Regions from separate parts of the Pseudomonas sp. Z3-6 genome, predicted to be linked through region 1. Evidence: predicted binding sites of a transcription regulator. Region 1 holds the regulator's gene; each other region holds the start of a gene.
The links. The regulator sigma-54, encoded in region 1, starts transcription at its own class of promoters, with help from an activator protein. The targets are predictions, from matches to a motif close to ANTGGCATNNANNTTGCTNT.

Region 1 (4,244 bases):
ATCGAACACCAGGTCGGCGTCCACCGGCATGCCACGCTTGAAACCGAACGACTCCACCAGGAACGCCGTGCCCGGCTCCGGTTGGTTCAGCAGGCGCAGCTTGATCGTGTCACGTAGCTGATACAGGTTCAGGTGCGTGGTGTTGACCTTCAGGTCGGCCAGGTCGGCAATCGGCCCCAGCAGTTGGCTTTCATCCTCGATGGCTTCGGCCAGGGAGCGGTTGGCGTTGCTCAGGGGGTGGCGCCGGCGGGTTTCGGAAAAGCGCTTGAGCAGCGTCTCCTCATCGGCATCCAGGTACAACACATCGCACTGGATATGCCGGCTGCGCACTTCCTCGAGCAGTTCAGGGAAGCGCGACAGGTGGCTCGGCAGGTTGCGCGCATCGATGGACACCGCCACCAGCGACTGCGCCAGTTCCGTGTGGATCAGGGCGCGCTCGGCCAGTTCCGGCAGCAGGCCGGCGGGCAGGTTGTCGATGCAATAGTAGCCGCTGTCCTCAAGCACGTTGAGGGCCGTGCTTTTACCGGAGCCGGAGCGGCCACTGACGATGATCATGCGCATGTTTAATGACCGTTCTGCTCGTCCAGGACCACCTGGTACAAAGCTTCGTTACTCGGTGCGCTGCGCAGTTTTTCGCGCACTTCCTTGCGGTCCAGCATGCTGGCAATCTGGCGCAGCAGCTCGAGGTGCGCATCGGTCGCCGCTTCCGGAACCAGCAATACAAACAGCAGGTCGACCGGGGCGCCGTCGATGGCGTCGAAATCTATGGGGGTATCAAGGTGCAACAATGCGCTGATCGGCGCGGCACACCCCTTGAGACGGCAGTGAGGAATGGCGATGCCGTTGCCAAAACCGGTGGAACCGAGTTTTTCACGGGCAACCAGGGCCTCGAAGACGTCCTGCATCACCAGATCAGGCACCTCGCGGTGGATCAGGTTGGCAATTTGTTCGAGGGCTTTCTTTTTACTGCCGCCCGGCGCGTTCACTTGGGAACGGCCGGGGGTCAGGATGGTTTCTAGTCGGATCATGGATTGGGGGGGTTAACGACCGGTAGCGCCCTGGAGGAGGCTCTGGGTCTTTTCCTTATGCTTTTTGAGTTGGCGATCCAGCTTGTCGGTCAGCAGGTCAATCGCGGCATACATGTCTGTGTGCTCTGCGTTGGCAACCACTTCTCCGCCGGGAATATGCAGCGTGGCTTCGATTTTCTGCAGCAGCTTCTCGACGTTCATCGTGACCTGCACGTTGGTGATCTTGTCGAAATGCCTCTCCAATCGGTCGAGTTTTTCGCCGATGTAGGTGCGCAGGGGTTCGGTCACTTCCAGTTGGTGTCCACTGATGTTGACTTGCATACAGCTTCTCCTTCGTTGCCAGTGCATAAAGCGGCAGGCAGAAATGCCTGCCACTGGAACGCTGTGGCGTGGCCTTGTTACATCAACCGCTTGCGCTCGCTCGAAGGCGCGATCCCGAGGGATTCACGGTACTTGGCGACGGTACGGCGGGCCACCTGAATGCCTTGTGCCTCCAGTAAACCAGCGATCTTGCTGTCACTCAACGGCTTTTTCTGATTTTCCGCAGCCACCAGTTTTTTGATGATCGCGCGGATGGCCGTGGACGAGCATTCGCCGCCTTCGGAGGTGCTGACGTGGCTGGAGAAAAAGTATTTCAATTCATAGATGCCCCGGGGGGTATGCATGAATTTCTGGGTGGTCACCCGGGAAATCGTCGATTCGTGCATGCCCACGGCTTCGGCAATGTCATGCAGGACCAACGGTTTCATCGCTTCATCGCCGTACTCCAGGAAGCCGCGCTGATGCTCGACGATCTGGGTGGCAACTTTCATCAATGTTTCGTTGCGGCTTTGCAGGCTCTTGATGAACCAGCGGGCTTCCTGCAGCTGATTGCGCATGAAGGTGTTGTCGGCGCTGGTGTCGGCACGCTTGACGAAGCCAGCGTACTGGGCGTTGACGCGCAGCTTGGGCACCGATTCCTGGTTGAGCTCCACCAGCCAGCGATCATTGTGCTTGCGCACGATCACGTCGGGCACCACGTACTCAGGCTCGGTGGATTCGATCTGCGAGCCGGGGCGCGGGTTGAGGCTCTGCACCAGCTCGATGACCTGGCGCAGCTCATCTTCCTTGAGCTTCATGCGGCGCATCAGTTGGCTGTAGTCGCGACCGCCCAGCAGGTCGATGAAATCGGTGACCAGTCGCTTGGCTTCGGCCAGCCACGGTGTCTTGGCGGACAACTGGCGCAATTGCAGCAACAGGCACTCGCCCAGGTTGCGAGCGCCGATGCCGGCCGGCTCGAACTGCTGGATGCGATGGAGGACGGCTTCGATCTCGTCCAGCTCGATGTCGAGCTCGGGGTCGAAGGCTTCGAGGATCTCCTCGAGGGTCTCGTCCAGGTAGCCCTGGTTGTTGATGCAATCGATCAGGGTCACGGCGATCAGGCGATCGGTGTCGGACATCGGCGCCAGGTTCAGTTGCCACAACAAGTGGCTTTGCAGGCTCTCGCCGGCAGAGGTGCGGGTGGTGAAGTCCCACTCGTCGTCATCGCTGCTTGGCAGGTTGCTGGCGCTGGTCTGGTAGACGTCTTCCCAGGCCGTGTCCACGGGCAGCTCGTTGGGAATGCGTTCGTTCCATTCGCCTTCCTCGAGGTTGTCCACCGTCGGGGCGGCTTCCTGGTAGGACGGTTCCGGGATCTCGGTATTGGTCTTCTGCTCGACGTTGTCGGCCAGCGGATCGGTGTTATCGAAGTCGTCGCCTTCTTCCTGGCGTTCGAGCATCGGATTGGACTCCAGGGCCTCCTGGATTTCCTGTTGCAGGTCCAGGGTCGACAATTGGAGCAGGCGGATGGCCTGTTGCAGCTGCGGTGTCATCGTCAGCTGCTGGCCCATTCTCAAGACTAGCGATGGTTTCATGGCAGGGGCTTAACACCTTATTCGCCGGCGCACATGCGCCATCCACTACAGGGCGCCGGAGCGCCAAACTTAAGCAAATTATATGCCTGAAACTGAAGTGTTTGCCTAGAGCGTCGCCATAATAAAATTAAACGACGCCCGGGCAATTCGCCAGACACGTGTGCTTACAGGCGGAACTCATGGCCCAGGTACACTTCCTTGACCAGGTCGTTGGCCAGGATCGCAGCGGAGTCACCTTCGGCGATCAACTGGCCGTCATTGACAATGTAGGCGGTTTCGCAGATATCCAGCGTCTCGCGCACGTTGTGGTCGGTGATCAGTACGCCGATGCCCTTGGCCTTGAGGTGATGGATGATCTGCTTGATGTCCCCCACCGAGATCGGGTCCACGCCGGCGAACGGTTCGTCGAGCAGGATGAATTTCGGCGCGGTGGCCAGGGCGCGGGCGATTTCCACGCGACGCCGTTCGCCACCAGACAGGCTCATGCCCAGGTTGTCGCGAATGTGGCTGATGTGGAATTCCTGTAACAGGCTTTCCAGCTCCTGGCGACGGCCGGCCTTGTCGAGTTCCTTGCGGGTCTCGAGGATCGCCATGATGTTGTCGGCCACCGACAGTTTGCGGAAGATCGACGCTTCTTGCGGCAAATAGCCGATACCGGCCTTCGCGCGGCCGTGCATCGGCTGGTGGCTGACATCCAGGTCGTCGATCAGTACGCGACCCTGATCGGCCTGGACCAGGCCGACGATCATATAGAAGCAAGTAGTCTTGCCCGCGCCATTGGGGCCGAGCAGGCCGACGATCTGGCCGCTGTCGATGGACAGGCTGACATCACGCACGACTTGACGGCTCTTGTAGCTCTTGGCCAAGTGCTGAGCTTTCAGAGTTGCCATTACTGGGCCTTCTGCTCGGTTTTCTTTTTAGGCTGGATCACCATGTCGATCCGCGGACGCTGCTCGGTCACCTTGCTGCCGGTGGCGCGACCGGCGCTGGCGAGTTTCTTGTTGGTGTCGTAGACGATTTTCTCGCCTTGGGTGACGTTGTTGTCCTTGTCGACGACCTTGGCGCGGTCGATCAGGACCACGCGATCCTGGGAGGCGTGATATTGGATGGTAACGCCGTAGCCTTGTACCGGCTTGGTGTCGCCCGCGGTTTGCATCTGCTCGAAATAGGCCAGGTTGCCCACCGAGGTCACCACGTCGATATCGCCGGACTGGGTGCGGGTGATGGTCACGGTGTTGCCGGTGACCTTCATCGAGCCTTGGGTGATGATCACGTCGCCTTTATAGGTGGCGACGCCATTCTTGTCGTCGAGTTGCGCGTCGTC
Region 2 (4,244 bases), 2.1 Mb from region 1:
CCGCTGCTCGAAGGCATCTACCGCACGCGCCTCAAGACCCAGCCGCCGGCCGAATGGACGCAACTGGATAAAACGGCGCGCATCGAGAAACTGCGCGAAGGCGTGATCAAGTTCTGGAGCGGCAGCGACGTGCTGTTGCGCCAACTGGGACAGGAACGGGCCAGCAGCATCAAGGATTTCCTGGTGGACAAAGGTCAGTTGGCCGACGACCGCGTGTATTTCATCGACGCCAGCCTCGGCCAGGCCGAAAGCGATGGCCGGGTGGTCACGCCTATGCATCTGGATGCCGAATAAGATGAAACCCTGGTACGGGCTCGGCCTGGGTCTATTGCTCGCCGCCGGCCAGGCATCGGCGGCCACCACGCTGCGCTGCGGCAACCAGTTGATCAGCGTCGGCGACCGCTTGAGCGAAGTGCTGCAGAAGTGCGGACAGCCTGCGGCGCGGGATGACTTGGGCTACAAGCGCAGCGTCAATCGCCGGGAAGAATACCCGGTGGAAGAATTGACCTACGGCCCCAACAACGGCATGTATCAGTACCTGCGTTTCGAGGGCAATCGGCTGGTGGAGATCACCAGCAAGCGGGGGCGGTGACCGGGCCGCTACACAATCAGCAGCATATGAGTTGATCGTGCTGCCGCCTTCGCGAGCAAGCCCGCTCCCACAGTGGATCGCATTTTTCCTGAAGAAACTCGGTTCACTGTGGGAGCGGGCTTGCTCGCGAAAAGGGCAACTCGGTCTCCCTGGCTGCCCAGCCCCATATACATTTTCCACCCTGAAATAGAACAGGCCCCCGACACGAATGCCGGAGGCCTGTAATGGCCACATCCCTATGGCCTTTCGCATGAACTCCAAAGCAACGGCAAGCGTATGACTCAGCCCGCTTGCCGTGCCTTCTCCCAGTCCAGGCGAGAAGTCTTGGCCTTACTCGGCCTTCAGGCCGTCAGCCGATACGTCCTTGACGCCCTTGATTTTCTTGGCGATTGCCACAGCGGTGTCTTTTTGTGCTTCAGTGACTTTGGTCATCGAAGACAGGGACACAACACCTTTATTGGTTTCGACTTTGATATCTGTGCCTGGAATGCCTTTTTCAGTGACTAGGTCAGCTTTGACCTTGGTGGTGATCCAGGTATCGGAAACGTCTTCTTTGGCCTCTGTCACTTCGCCTGCAGCCAGCATCATTGGCGCCTGAGTCGCTTGGGTGGTCTCGGCGAATGCGCTAGCCATGGTCAGGGTCAGAGCGGTAGCAGCGGCGGCAGTGATAGCGAACTTCTTCATACGAGTAACTCCTGTTTTTCTCAGAAACCGCCGGAGATGAATCCCGGCAGGGTTAACAGGAGTAGTGCGAAGGCTGTGCCAGTTTTGAAACATTTATAAATTGCTTATGAATCAGCAGGTTAAGCGAAGCGGCGATTTTGGCGATCATGCAAAATGCATGAGCCGCCGATTTTCGACATGCAACTTGCGGGTTTTAGCCTCTTTCTAAGCTTCTGAATTGCGAAGGGTTTTCTGTGGCGAGGGAGCTTGCTCCCGCTGGGCTGCGTAGCAGCCCTTTTGTTGGCCATACGGCGCAAGCAATCTCGCGCCGCGGTCACGGACTAAACCTCAGTGGATAGGATAATCAAGGAGCAACCGCCACTGTGCAGCCACCTGCGGGCAAAAACTCTTCAGCAACATTGGAAGAGCAGCTCCAGGTACCTGTCCCGGCACGACTGAGGATGATCGTTTTACCTACGATGGAAGAAGGCGCTTCCTTTATGGTGCAAGTGACGCTGGCCGTCCCTGCAGCAGCATCACCTGAAACAGACATCGTGCAGTTGTTGCTCGACGCCGGTACGCCCGTATTGGCAGCCGTTGGAGTGGTCCCTTTATTCAAGAGGTCTTCCACCGGCACCTTCAACGAAGAAGCTTCTGCCAGCCCAACCGTCACCTTCGCCCGCGCCTGGTACTTGGAATACTGCGGCAACGCAAACGTCGCCAGAATGCCGATGATCGCCACGACGATCAGCAGCTCGATCAGCGTAAAGCCCTTTTGCTTATTCATAGACATCTCCCATGCATGAGTCGAAATCTCATGACCTGAAATCGCCATTGCAGGGCACATGCCAACCCTCAAGCCCCATCAATAAAGGGTGTCGATCCCGCACAACGGCGACGTCCTACCTCAACAACCGCACTATCTGACGTTTTTTGTCACCCCGGCCCGCTGGTTTGGCGTGGATGCTTGACTAGGCTATAAGTCATGAACTGTCCGCGTCCGGTATTCCCATGAATGACATCGCCCTCAGCGGCCTGACCAAGCAATTGGTGCTGGCCGAACTGCTCACCGAGCAAAGTGCGCAACAGGCGTATCAACAGGCCCAACGCAGCCGCATCCCCCTGGTCAGCTACCTGGTGCAGAACAAACTGGTCCAGAGCCGCCAGATCGCGGAAATCGCCTCGGAGCATTTCGGCGTGGCCCTGCTGGACCTCAACAGCCTGGACAAGGAAGCCCAACCCACCGGCCTGGTCAGCGAAAAACTGGTGCGTCAGCACCACGCCCTGCCGCTGTGGCGACGCGGCAACAAGCTGTACGTGGGCATCTCCGACCCGACCAATCACCAGGCCATCAACGACATCCAGTTCAGCACCGGCCTGACCACCGAAGCCATCCTGGTGGAGGACGACAAGCTCAGCGACGCCATCGAAAAATTCTTCGAATCCAGTAGCACCGGCCTGGAAGGCATGGGCGACGTCGACCTCGATGGCCTGGACATCGAATCAATCGACGACACCAAGCAGGACGCCATCGGCGGCCAGGACACCGATGACGCGCCCGTGGTGCGCTTCGTCAACAAGATGTTGCTGGACGCGATCAAGGGCGGCTCTTCCGACCTGCATTTCGAACCCTACGAAAAAACCTACCGGGTGCGGGTGCGCACCGACGGCATGCTGCGGGAAGTGGCCAAGCCGCCGATCCAATTGGCGACCCGCATCGCCGCCCGCCTGAAGGTCATGGCCAGCCTCGATATTTCCGAGCGGCGCAAACCCCAGGACGGCCGGCTGAAAATGCGCCTGTCGAAAACCAAGTCCATCGACTTCCGGGTCAACACCCTGCCCACGCTCTGGGGCGAAAAAGTGGTGATCCGGATCCTCGACCCGTCCAGCGCGCAAATGGGCATCGATGCCCTGGGCTACGAGCCGGATCAGAAAGACCTGTACATGGCCGCCCTCAAGCAACCGCAAGGGCTGATCCTGGTCACCGGCCCGACCGGCTCGGGCAAGACCGTGTCGCTGTACACCGGACTGAACATCCTCAACACCGTGGACATCAACATTTCCACCGCCGAAGACCCGGTGGAAATCAACATGGAAGGCATCAACCAGGTCAACGTGAACCCGCGCCAGGGGCTGGACTTCGCCCAGGCCCTGCGCTCGTTCCTGCGCCAGGACCCGGACGTGATCATGGTCGGCGAGATCCGCGACCTGGAAACCGCCGAAATCGCCATCAAGGCCGCCCAGACCGGGCACCTGGTGCTTTCCACCCTGCACACCAACAGCGCCGCCGAAACCCTGATCCGCTTGCAGAACATGGGTATCCCGGGGTTCAACATCGCCACCGCCGTACACCTGATCATCGCCCAGCGGCTGGCGCGCAAGCTGTGCAACCACTGCAAGAAGGCCATCGAGATTCCCGAGGAAACCTTGCTCAAGGAAGGTTTCCCCCGGGAACGCATCGGCTCATTCACGATCTATGAGCCGGTCGGTTGCGAACAGTGCAACCACGGTTACAAAGGGCGCGTGGGGGTTTACGAAGTGGTCAAGAACACGCCAGAGCTGCAACGGTTGATCATGGCCGAGGGCAACTCACTGGAAATCGATCTGCAGATGCGCAAGGACGGCTTCAATGACCTGCGCGCATCGGGGCTGCTCAAAGTGATGCAGGGCGTTACCAGCCTCGAAGAAATCAACCGGGTCACCAAGGATTGAACATGGCGGTCAAGGCAGTCAAAACCGATGTGTACACCTGGGAAGGCAAGGACCGCAAAGGCACGAAAATGACCGGTGAGCTGACGGGCCAGAGCCCGGCCCTGGTCAAGGCACAACTGCGCAAGCAAGGCATCAACCCGGAGAAGGTCCGCAAGAAATCCACCTCGATATTCAGCAAGGGCAAGCGCATCAAGCCGCTGGACATCGCCCTCTTCACCCGCCAGATGGCCACGATGCTCAAGGCTGGCGTACCGCTGCTGCAAGCGTTCGACATCAT
Region 3 (4,244 bases), 1.4 Mb from region 1:
GATGCTGGCGGCTTTCGGCGTGTTTATCCTGGCCTGCGGGACCAGTCATGTGATGGAGATCCTGACCATCTGGCAGCCCTATTACTGGCTGTCGGCGCTGGTCAAGGTGATCACTGCGATCGCCTCGGTGATTACCGCCATCCTGCTGGTGCGGTTGGTGCCGGCGGCCCTGAAGATCCCCAGCCCGCAGCAACTGGCCAAGGTCAACGACGAATTGCGCGAGGCGCAGGCCGAACTGGTGACCACTGCGCGCCGGGCCGGCATGGCGGAGATCGCCACCAATGTGCTGCACAACGTGGGCAATGTGCTTAACAGCGTCAATGTGTCAGCCCAGGTCCTCTACGATAAGGTGCACACCTCCAAGGGGCCTGCGGTGGCCAAGGTCGCCCAGTTGATGAAGGACCATCCCGATGACCTCGGCGACTTCATCAGCACTGATCCGAAAGGGCGCGCGCTACCCGACTATCTCGACAAGCTGGCCGACGCGCTGGCCGTCGAGCAGCAAGGCATGATCGCCGAGCTGGCGCAATTGACCCGTCGAATCGACCACATCAAGGAAATCGTCGCCACCCAGCAGTCCTACGCTGGCAATGCCAGTGTCTTGGAGCCGGGCTCGTTGCGTGAGCTGGTCGAGGATGTCGTGCGCATTTGCGATGTGTCCCTGGCCCGCCACCACATCACGCTGATCAAGGAATTCAGCGATACCCCGCAAATGCCGTTGGATAAGCACCGAGTGCTGCAGATCCTGGTCAATCTGATCAACAACGCCAAGCAGGCGCTGGACGCAGGTACGAACCGGCCGCCGCAGATCGTCTTGCGCCTGAAGATCGTTGACGAGGGGCGCGTCCGGGTCGAGATCGAGGACAACGGCGAGGGGATCGCGCAGGACAATCTGGCGCGGGTGTTCGAGCACGGCTTCAGCACGCGTGTCGACGGCCATGGTTTTGGCCTGCACAGCTGCATCCTGGCTGCGCACGAAATGGGCGGCGATCTGACCGTGCAGAGCGCCGGGCCGGGCTGCGGCGCGCTGTTTATCCTGGAGCTGCCGCTGGCACTGACCCCGGACCCATCTCAACATGTTGCGAGGGGTTGAGTGGCCCGCAGGGGCTGCTTATTCCTGTGCCGGAGCCAGTCGCGCTTCCAGCTCCGCGACCTTGGCCTCCAGGCTTTCGAGCCGTGCCCGGGTCCGGGCCAGCACGACCATCTGGCTGTCGAATTCTTCCCGGCTGACCAGGTCCAGCTTACTGAAGCCGCTTTGCAGCAGGGCCTTGAACTGGCTTTCGATTTCGCTTTTGGGCAGCGGCGTGTCACCACTCAAGAGGCGGGAGGCGTGGCCGCTCAGGGCGTCGAGGAGGTCTTTGGGCGCAAGCATGTGCAGGTGTCCTGGAAACGATGGCGGGCAGTGTACCACGCAGTGTCTATAGTCAATTCGCAAGCCGGGGATGCACGCTTTTCGCGCATTGCGCCGGGCGTTGCTGCACTGTTGTTGTGCGTAACGTTGCGGTTCATGCCGCAGTGCACGTCGAGCAGGTGGCCAAGAGATTGAAATCAGAGGGTTTGGGTGCAGATGGCAAGGTTTCTGCTTAGAGGCTGATGACCCATGCACTGATGCAGTCGCTGTGACGAATGCAGTGCAGCAGGCGGAACGGGGAGTTTCGTCAGGATCGGTTAACTGGCACCTGTCGGGCAACTTGGGCCGACGACGCGTTACAAAGCCAGGCACTGCGCTTAGACTTGAGTCGGGTTTGTTTTCCTGGGGCAAGTCCACCAATTCGGGAGAAAGTTTCATGAAGCTAGTCACTGCCATCATCAAGCCGTTCAAGTTGGACGACGTGCGCGAGTCGTTGTCCGAGATCGGCGTGCAGGGCATTACCGTTACTGAGGTCAAGGGCTTCGGTCGGCAGAAGGGCCACACCGAGCTGTATCGCGGCGCGGAATACGTGGTCGATTTCCTGCCCAAGGTGAAGATCGATGTCGCCATTGACGACAAGGATCTTGACCGGGTGATCGAGGCAATCACCAAGGCCGCCAACACCGGCAAGATCGGTGACGGGAAGATCTTTGTGGTCAATCTGGAACAGGCTATCCGCATCCGTACCGGCGAAACCGATACCGACGCCATCTAAGCCGCCAAACCCAACGCCCCAGGAGAAAACAATATGACTCTGCGTAAATTCGCAGGGCTAGGAGCCCTGTTGTCCTTCGCAATGCCTGGCCTGGCCATGGCAGAAGAAGCGGCAGCCCCTGTCCTGAACTCCGGCGACACCGCCTGGATGCTCACGGCCACGATTCTTGTACTGTTCATGACCATTCCCGGCCTGGCACTGTTCTACGGTGGCATGGTCCGGTCGAAAAACCTTCTTTCCGTGATGATGCAGTGCTTTGCCATTACCGGTCTGATCAGCGTCCTGTGGGTCATCTATGGCTACAGCATCGCGTTCGACACCACCGGCATGGAGCAGGGCGTCGTCAATTTCAACTCCTTCGTCGGTGGCCTGGGCAAGGCGTTCCTGGCGGGCGTCACGCCGGCGAGCATCACCGGTCCGGCGGCGCTGTTCCCTGAAGCGGTGTTCATCACTTTCCAGATGACCTTCGCCATCATCACCCCGGCCCTGATCGTCGGCGCATTTGCCGAGCGGATGAAGTTCTCCGCCATGCTGATCTTCATGGGCGTGTGGTTCACCCTGGTGTATGCACCGATTGCGCACATGGTCTGGTCCGGCAACGGCGGCCTGATGTGGGACTGGGGCGTGCTGGACTTCGCTGGCGGCACCGTGGTGCACATCAACGCCGGTATCGCAGGTCTGGTGGCGTGCCTGGTATTGGGCAAGCGCAAAGGCTTCCCGACTACCCCAATGGCGCCGCACAACCTGGGTTACACCCTGATGGGCGCGGCCATGCTGTGGGTCGGCTGGTTCGGCTTCAACGCCGGTTCTGCTGTCGCCGCCAACGGCACCGCCGGCATGGCGATGCTGGTGACCCAGATCGCGACCGCTGCGGCGGCGCTGGGCTGGATGTTTGCCGAGTGGATCACCCACGGCAAGCCAAGCGCACTGGGCATTGCCTCGGGCGTGGTGGCCGGTCTGGTTGCAATTACCCCGGCTGCCGGTACCGTGGGCCCGATGGGCGCCTTGGTCATCGGCCTGGCGGCGGGCGTGGTGTGCTTCTTCTGCGCTACCACCCTCAAGCGCAAGCTCGGTTATGACGATTCCCTGGACGCCTTCGGCGTACACGGCATCGGCGGTATCCTCGGCGCGATCCTGACCGGTGTGTTCGCCGCTCCGGCACTGGGTGGCTTCGGCACCGTGACCGACATCGGCGCGCAAGTGTGGATTCAATTCAAAGGCGTGGGTTTCACGGTGGTCTACACCGGGATCGTCACCTTCATCATCCTCAAGGTGCTGGATGCCGTCATGGGTCTGCGTGTCACCGAGGAAGAAGAAGCCGTGGGCCTGGACCTGGCTCAGCACAACGAGCGTGGCTACAACCTGTAAATACGCGCCCATAAAAAATGCCCGGTTCGCCGGGCATTTTTTTGCCTGGAATTTGTCATTGCTCACAGGATGCGGCGGTTTTTCCGACGCCTTTTGTTGTGGATGCGACATGGGTTTTTATACCGCCAAAGGCTTACATCGAAGCAAGAATATTAGGGCCTTTGTTTTTTCCCAGAGCGCGCTAGAATGCGCGCCGAACGTGCGGAGAACTGTATGTGGCAACAGACGCTGATAACCCTGCGGGCAAGGCCCCGGGGCTTTCATCTGGTGACGGACGAGTTGCTGGCCGGCCTGCCTGAACTCAAGGCGTGTCGTGTTGGTCTGTTGCATCTGTGGCTGCAGCATACCTCGGCCTCGTTGACCATCAACGAGAACGCCGATCCGGCGGTACGTCGAGACTTCGAACGATTTTTCAATCGGCTGATCCCACAAGGAGCCGCCGGTTATGAGCACAACGACGAAGGCCTGGACGACCTCCCGGCGCACTTCAAGGCCAGCGTGCTCGGTTGCCAGCTCAGCCTGCCGGTTACGGCAGGAAGGCTGGCATTGGGAACCTGGCAAGGTGTTTATCTGGGCGAGCACCGTGATCACGGCGGTGCTCGTAAAGTCCTCGCCACCTTGTACGGTGAAGAGGCATAACCGCTGATTGCCGGCGGATGTTGAATTTTTTCTGGCAGCCTTCGAACAGATGGCGAAGCTGGGCTATAACTAATCTGCTTTTCGCAAGTCATGAGGTAGAACATGAGCGAC
Region 4 (4,244 bases), 3.1 Mb from region 1:
ATCGGTTGGTGGGAGCAAGTCACGGCAGCGTGATGGGGCAATGAACGGATCCGAAATGAACGAACTTGGACAATAAGGAAAACACTATGGGTTCGCTGCATCGTATGGCTGTGTTGTGTGGGTTGACCGTGTTGCTGGCAACGGCCACCGCTCAGGCAGAGGATTGGCAGGTTGCCAAGGAGAAGGACGGCATCAAGGTTTCCCTCAGTGAAGTAGCGGGCTCCGAGTACAAGGCTTATCGCGGCGTGACAGTGATGAAAACCACCATGGCCAAGCTGCGCAGCTTGCAAGAGGACGTAGCGGGCGCCTGCGCCTGGATTCATGAATGCAAGAGCCAGAAACTGCTCAAGCACGAAGGCGACAAGAGCTGGACTTACACCCAATTCAACACGCCATGGCCGGTGACGCCCCGGGACTCGGTGCTGAAAGTCACGACCGAGGAGGGCGCCGATGGCAGCTTGACCCGCAAGCTCGAGGGCTTACCTGGGTACTTGCCAGAGGAGAAGGGTTTTGTGCGTGTGACCAAGGTCGAGGGTTTCTGGAAGTTCATTCCCAAGGACGGCCAGGTCGAAGTGACCTATCAAGTCCATACCGAGCCGGGTGGTAGCGTACCGTCCATGGTGGCCAACAAGTTCGTGGTGGATGCGCCGTTCAATACATTGAAAGCGTTGAAAGAGCTCGCTGAAAAATAAACAGTATTCGCTGATGAAAAGACCGCCCTCGAGGCGGTCTTTTCATGTGTGCCGTCCGAGCACCCAGCGGAACGATTGTTCCACCGCCAATGTCGAGATAGAGGTAAGCCCGGCCCTGAATTGATCAAGGAGACACTGATGCAAAAGTGGGAAATCACTTTCATTGACGATCACGGTGAAACCACCGTCGAGCAGTTCGACTATGACCAGAAGCCCACCATGGAGCAGGCTGCCCAACTGATTCGCGAAAGGTTGCTTCCAGTGCTCAACAAGCTGGATATGAACGACTTGGAGAACCGCACCGAAGACCCGACGGTCAAGAATCTCAAGTCCCAGAACAGTATCGAAATCGTCAGCATTACACCCATTTCATGAAACCTTGCCAGGTCTCGCTTGGCAGTGGCCATCACTTGCGGCTACTCTGCAATTGAGATCAGCGAAAGGATCGCCAAGGTCCGGTCTTGTCAGCTACATGCTTGTGTCCCGACGGTCATTTGATGCCGTATCGCTTGCAGCCTACGGGCTTCACGCACGGGAAGACGGAAAGTCTATCCATCGGTTTTAGGAGGACGTTTCATGAGCACAGCCTATCAAGAAGACATCAGCACCAGCGTATTGCGCCGCATGAAAGAAGGCGGTTTCGATTTTTCCCGATTCCATCCCATTGAGTTCTACGCCATTTTCCCGGACGAGGAGCGGGCGCGCAGGGCGGCAGGTCATTTTCGGGGAGAGTCGTTGAACGCGCAGATCAGTGCACGGGACGACGGGGCTTGGTCATTGGAACTGAGCCGGGTGATGTACGCCACTTACGATGATATTGGCGACTTCGAGCAAGACTTCGAGGCCGTCGTCGAACCTTTGGGTGGTGTGATCGAAGGGTGGGGCGTCAAGCAAGAGATCCGGCGCCTGCAGGCCTGACAATCACTTACCGCAACCACAGCAACGGCTGACCTTTGTGTCGGCCGTTTTCATGTCTGCTAGCCGCCAATAAACTCCTGTGGGAGCCGAGCTTGCTCGCGATGACGGTGGGCCAGCTTGCATCCATGTTGAATGTGCCGACGCCATCGCGAGCAAGCTCGGCTCCCACAGGGGGGCTCACCGATAATCCATTGTGGGAGCGAGCTTGCTCGCGATGGCGGCCGCAAACCAACATCACTTTCCCGCTGATTCATCACCATCCTTCTCCAGGTTTTGTACCTAACTGTATCGAGACCAAGCCGCGTCGTTTTTCCGTGACTATGCTCATGAAAGCGACGCCCCTGCGTCGCAATGAAGCGGGGGGCAGCGGGTTGGGGGATTTGCCGCACCATAAAAGTGCGTCGCCTGTGAGTGGAGAATCCAACCCGTTGATCATAAAGCGTTTATGCCGATGGCACGGGGCTTGCGAAGCTTGCTGCCAGGGTGACAAGGAGTACGGCATGATCCGCAGCGGTTTTGATGAAATGTATGACGCCGACGGCCAGGTCCGGCCGCACTACCAGGCGTTTGCCCGCTGGTTGGCCGACACGCCTGACGAGCTGCTGGCGCAACGCAGGCGCGAAGCCGACCTGTTGTTTCATCGTGCCGGCATTACGTTCACGCTGTACGGCGACGAGCAGGGGACCGAGCGCCTGATTCCGTTCGACACGATCCCGCGTAGCATTCCGGCCAGCGAATGGCGGGTGGTGGAGCGCGGCTGCATCCAGCGGGTCAAGGCGCTGAACATGTTCCTGGCCGACCTCTACCACGAACAACGGATCATCCGCGCCGGCATCATTCCCGCCGAGCAGGTGCTGGCCAACGAGCAATACCAACTGGCGATGCAGGGGCTGGACCTGCACCGTGACATCTATGCGCACATTTGCGGTGTTGACCTGGTGCGCGACGGTGACGGTACGTACTACGTGCTCGAAGACAATCTTCGTACGCCCAGCGGTGTCAGCTACATGCTCGAAGACCGCAAGATGATGATGCGCCTGTTCCCCGAACTGTTCGCCGCCCAGCGCATCGCCCCCATTGACCATTATCCGAACCTGCTGCTCGACACCCTGAAAAGCTCCAGCCCACTGGACGACCCCAGCGTCGTGGTGCTGACGCCGGGGCGTTTCAACAGCGCGTTCTTCGAGCACGCGTTCCTCGCCCGGGAAATGGGCGTGGAATTGGTGGAAGGCGCCGACCTGTTCGTGCGGGATGACAAAGTGTTCATGCGCACCACCGACGGCCCGAAAGCGGTTGATGTGATCTACCGTCGCCTCGACGATGCGTTCCTCGATCCCCTGGCCTTCAATCCGGATTCGATGCTCGGCGTACCGGGTCTGTTGTGCTCCTACCGTTCCGGCAACGTGGTGCTGGCCAATGCCATCGGCACAGGTGTAGCAGACGACAAATCGGTGTACCCGTTCGTCACCGACATGATCCGTTTTTACCTGGACGAAGAGCCGATCCTGAAGAACGTTCCTACCTGGCAGTGCCGTAATCCCGCTGAACTTTCCCACGTACTGGCGAACCTTCCCGACCTGGTGGTCAAGGAAACCCAGGGTTCCGGCGGTTATGGGATGCTGGTGGGGCCAGCCGCGACCACGGCGCAGATCGATGCCTTTCGCGAGCGGATCAAGGCCAAGCCGCACGCCTACATCGCCCAGCCGACGTTGTCGCTCTCGACCTGCCCGACCTTTGTCGAAAATGGCATCGCCCCGCGCCACATCGACTTGCGTCCGTTCGTGCTGGCCGGCCGCGAGACCCGCGTGGTCCCTGGCGGGCTGACACGGGTGGCGCTGCGCGAGGGCTCCCTGGTGGTGAACTCATCCCAGGGCGGTGGTACCAAGGACACTTGGGTGGTCGAGGATTGAGGAGCTGCCATGCTGAGTAGAACCGCCTCGGACCTGTACTGGATGTCGCGCTACCTGGAGCGGGCGGAAAACCTCGCGCGGATGCTCGACGTGAGCTATTCGTTGTCGTTGATGCCCCAGGACGGGCGTGGCGACGGCCTGCACGAACTGGCCATGCCATTGCTGATCACCGGCACGCTGGACGATTACCGGGAGCGACACGGCGATCTGCACGCCGAGCGCCTGCTGCATTTCTTTGCCCTGGAAGCGGCCAACCCGGCCAGCATCTACAGTTGCCTGGGCTCCGCGCGAGCCAGTGCCCACGCGGTACGTGGGCGAATCACCGCCGACATGTGGGAAAACATCAATGCCACTTGGCTGGAAATTCGCGGTATCGCCGAGCAAGGCTTGAATCGCTACGGCATGAGCCGTTTCTGCGAGTGGATCAAGGAGCGCTCGCACCTGTTTCGCGGCGCAACCTACGGCACCATCATGCGGAACGACGCGTTCCGGTTCATTCGCCTGGGGACCTTTATCGAACGGGCCGACAACACCCTGCGCTTGCTCGATGCGCGCTACGAAATGGCCGGTGACCAGGCCGACGCGGTCAGCGATGGCACGGCTCACGCGTACTACCAATGGAGCGCCTTGTTGCGGGCCTTGTCGTCCTTCGAGGCCTACACCGAGATCTACCGTGAGGCCCCGGGCGCTCGCCATGTGGCGGAGTTGCTGCTGTTGCGCGCCG

Region 2: J3P88_RS04900 (pilin) is a predicted target of sigma-54. The motif match lies at 2,089-2,108, and genes of this name have one in related genera.
Region 3: glnK (P-II family nitrogen regulator) is a predicted target of sigma-54. The motif match lies at 1,567-1,586, and genes of this name have one in related genera.
Region 4: J3P88_RS09270 (circularly permuted type 2 ATP-grasp protein) is a predicted target of sigma-54. The motif match lies at 2,061-2,080, and genes of this name have one in related genera.

What each region holds. Positions count from the first base shown of each region.
Region 1 covers NZ_CP071644.1:5,871,173-5,875,416, reverse strand. The annotation lists gene rapZ (RNase adapter RapZ) at 1-561, opposite strand, end outside; gene ptsN (PTS IIA-like nitrogen regulatory protein PtsN) at 564-1,028, opposite strand; gene hpf (ribosome hibernation-promoting factor, HPF/YfiA family) at 1,041-1,349, opposite strand; gene J3P88_RS25565 (RNA polymerase factor sigma-54) at 1,427-2,920, opposite strand; gene lptB (LPS export ABC transporter ATP-binding protein) at 3,085-3,810, opposite strand; gene lptA (lipopolysaccharide transport periplasmic protein LptA) at 3,810-4,244, opposite strand, start outside.
Region 2 covers NZ_CP071644.1:1,074,147-1,078,390, reverse strand. The annotation lists gene J3P88_RS04915 (DUF748 domain-containing protein) at 1-294, shown strand, start outside; gene J3P88_RS04910 (DUF2845 domain-containing protein) at 296-592, shown strand; gene J3P88_RS04905 (BON domain-containing protein) at 923-1,276, opposite strand; gene J3P88_RS04900 (pilin) at 1,620-2,042, opposite strand; gene pilB (type IV-A pilus assembly ATPase PilB) at 2,267-3,967, shown strand; gene J3P88_RS04890 (type II secretion system F family protein) at 3,970-4,244, shown strand, end outside.
Region 3 covers NZ_CP071644.1:335,105-339,348, forward strand. The annotation lists gene J3P88_RS01425 (sensor histidine kinase) at 1-1,093, shown strand, start outside; gene J3P88_RS01430 (accessory factor UbiK family protein) at 1,112-1,372, opposite strand; gene glnK (P-II family nitrogen regulator) at 1,788-2,126, shown strand; gene J3P88_RS01440 (ammonium transporter) at 2,160-3,494, shown strand; gene J3P88_RS01445 (secondary thiamine-phosphate synthase enzyme YjbQ) at 3,708-4,133, shown strand; gene sutA (transcriptional regulator SutA) at 4,236-4,244, shown strand, end outside.
Region 4 covers NZ_CP071644.1:2,030,063-2,034,306, forward strand. The annotation lists gene J3P88_RS09250 (YkgJ family cysteine cluster protein) at 1-33, shown strand, start outside; gene J3P88_RS09255 (START domain-containing protein) at 87-692, shown strand; gene J3P88_RS09260 (hypothetical protein) at 831-1,067, shown strand; gene J3P88_RS09265 (ribonuclease E inhibitor RraB) at 1,269-1,610, shown strand; gene J3P88_RS09270 (circularly permuted type 2 ATP-grasp protein) at 2,111-3,520, shown strand; gene J3P88_RS09275 (alpha-E domain-containing protein) at 3,530-4,244, shown strand, end outside.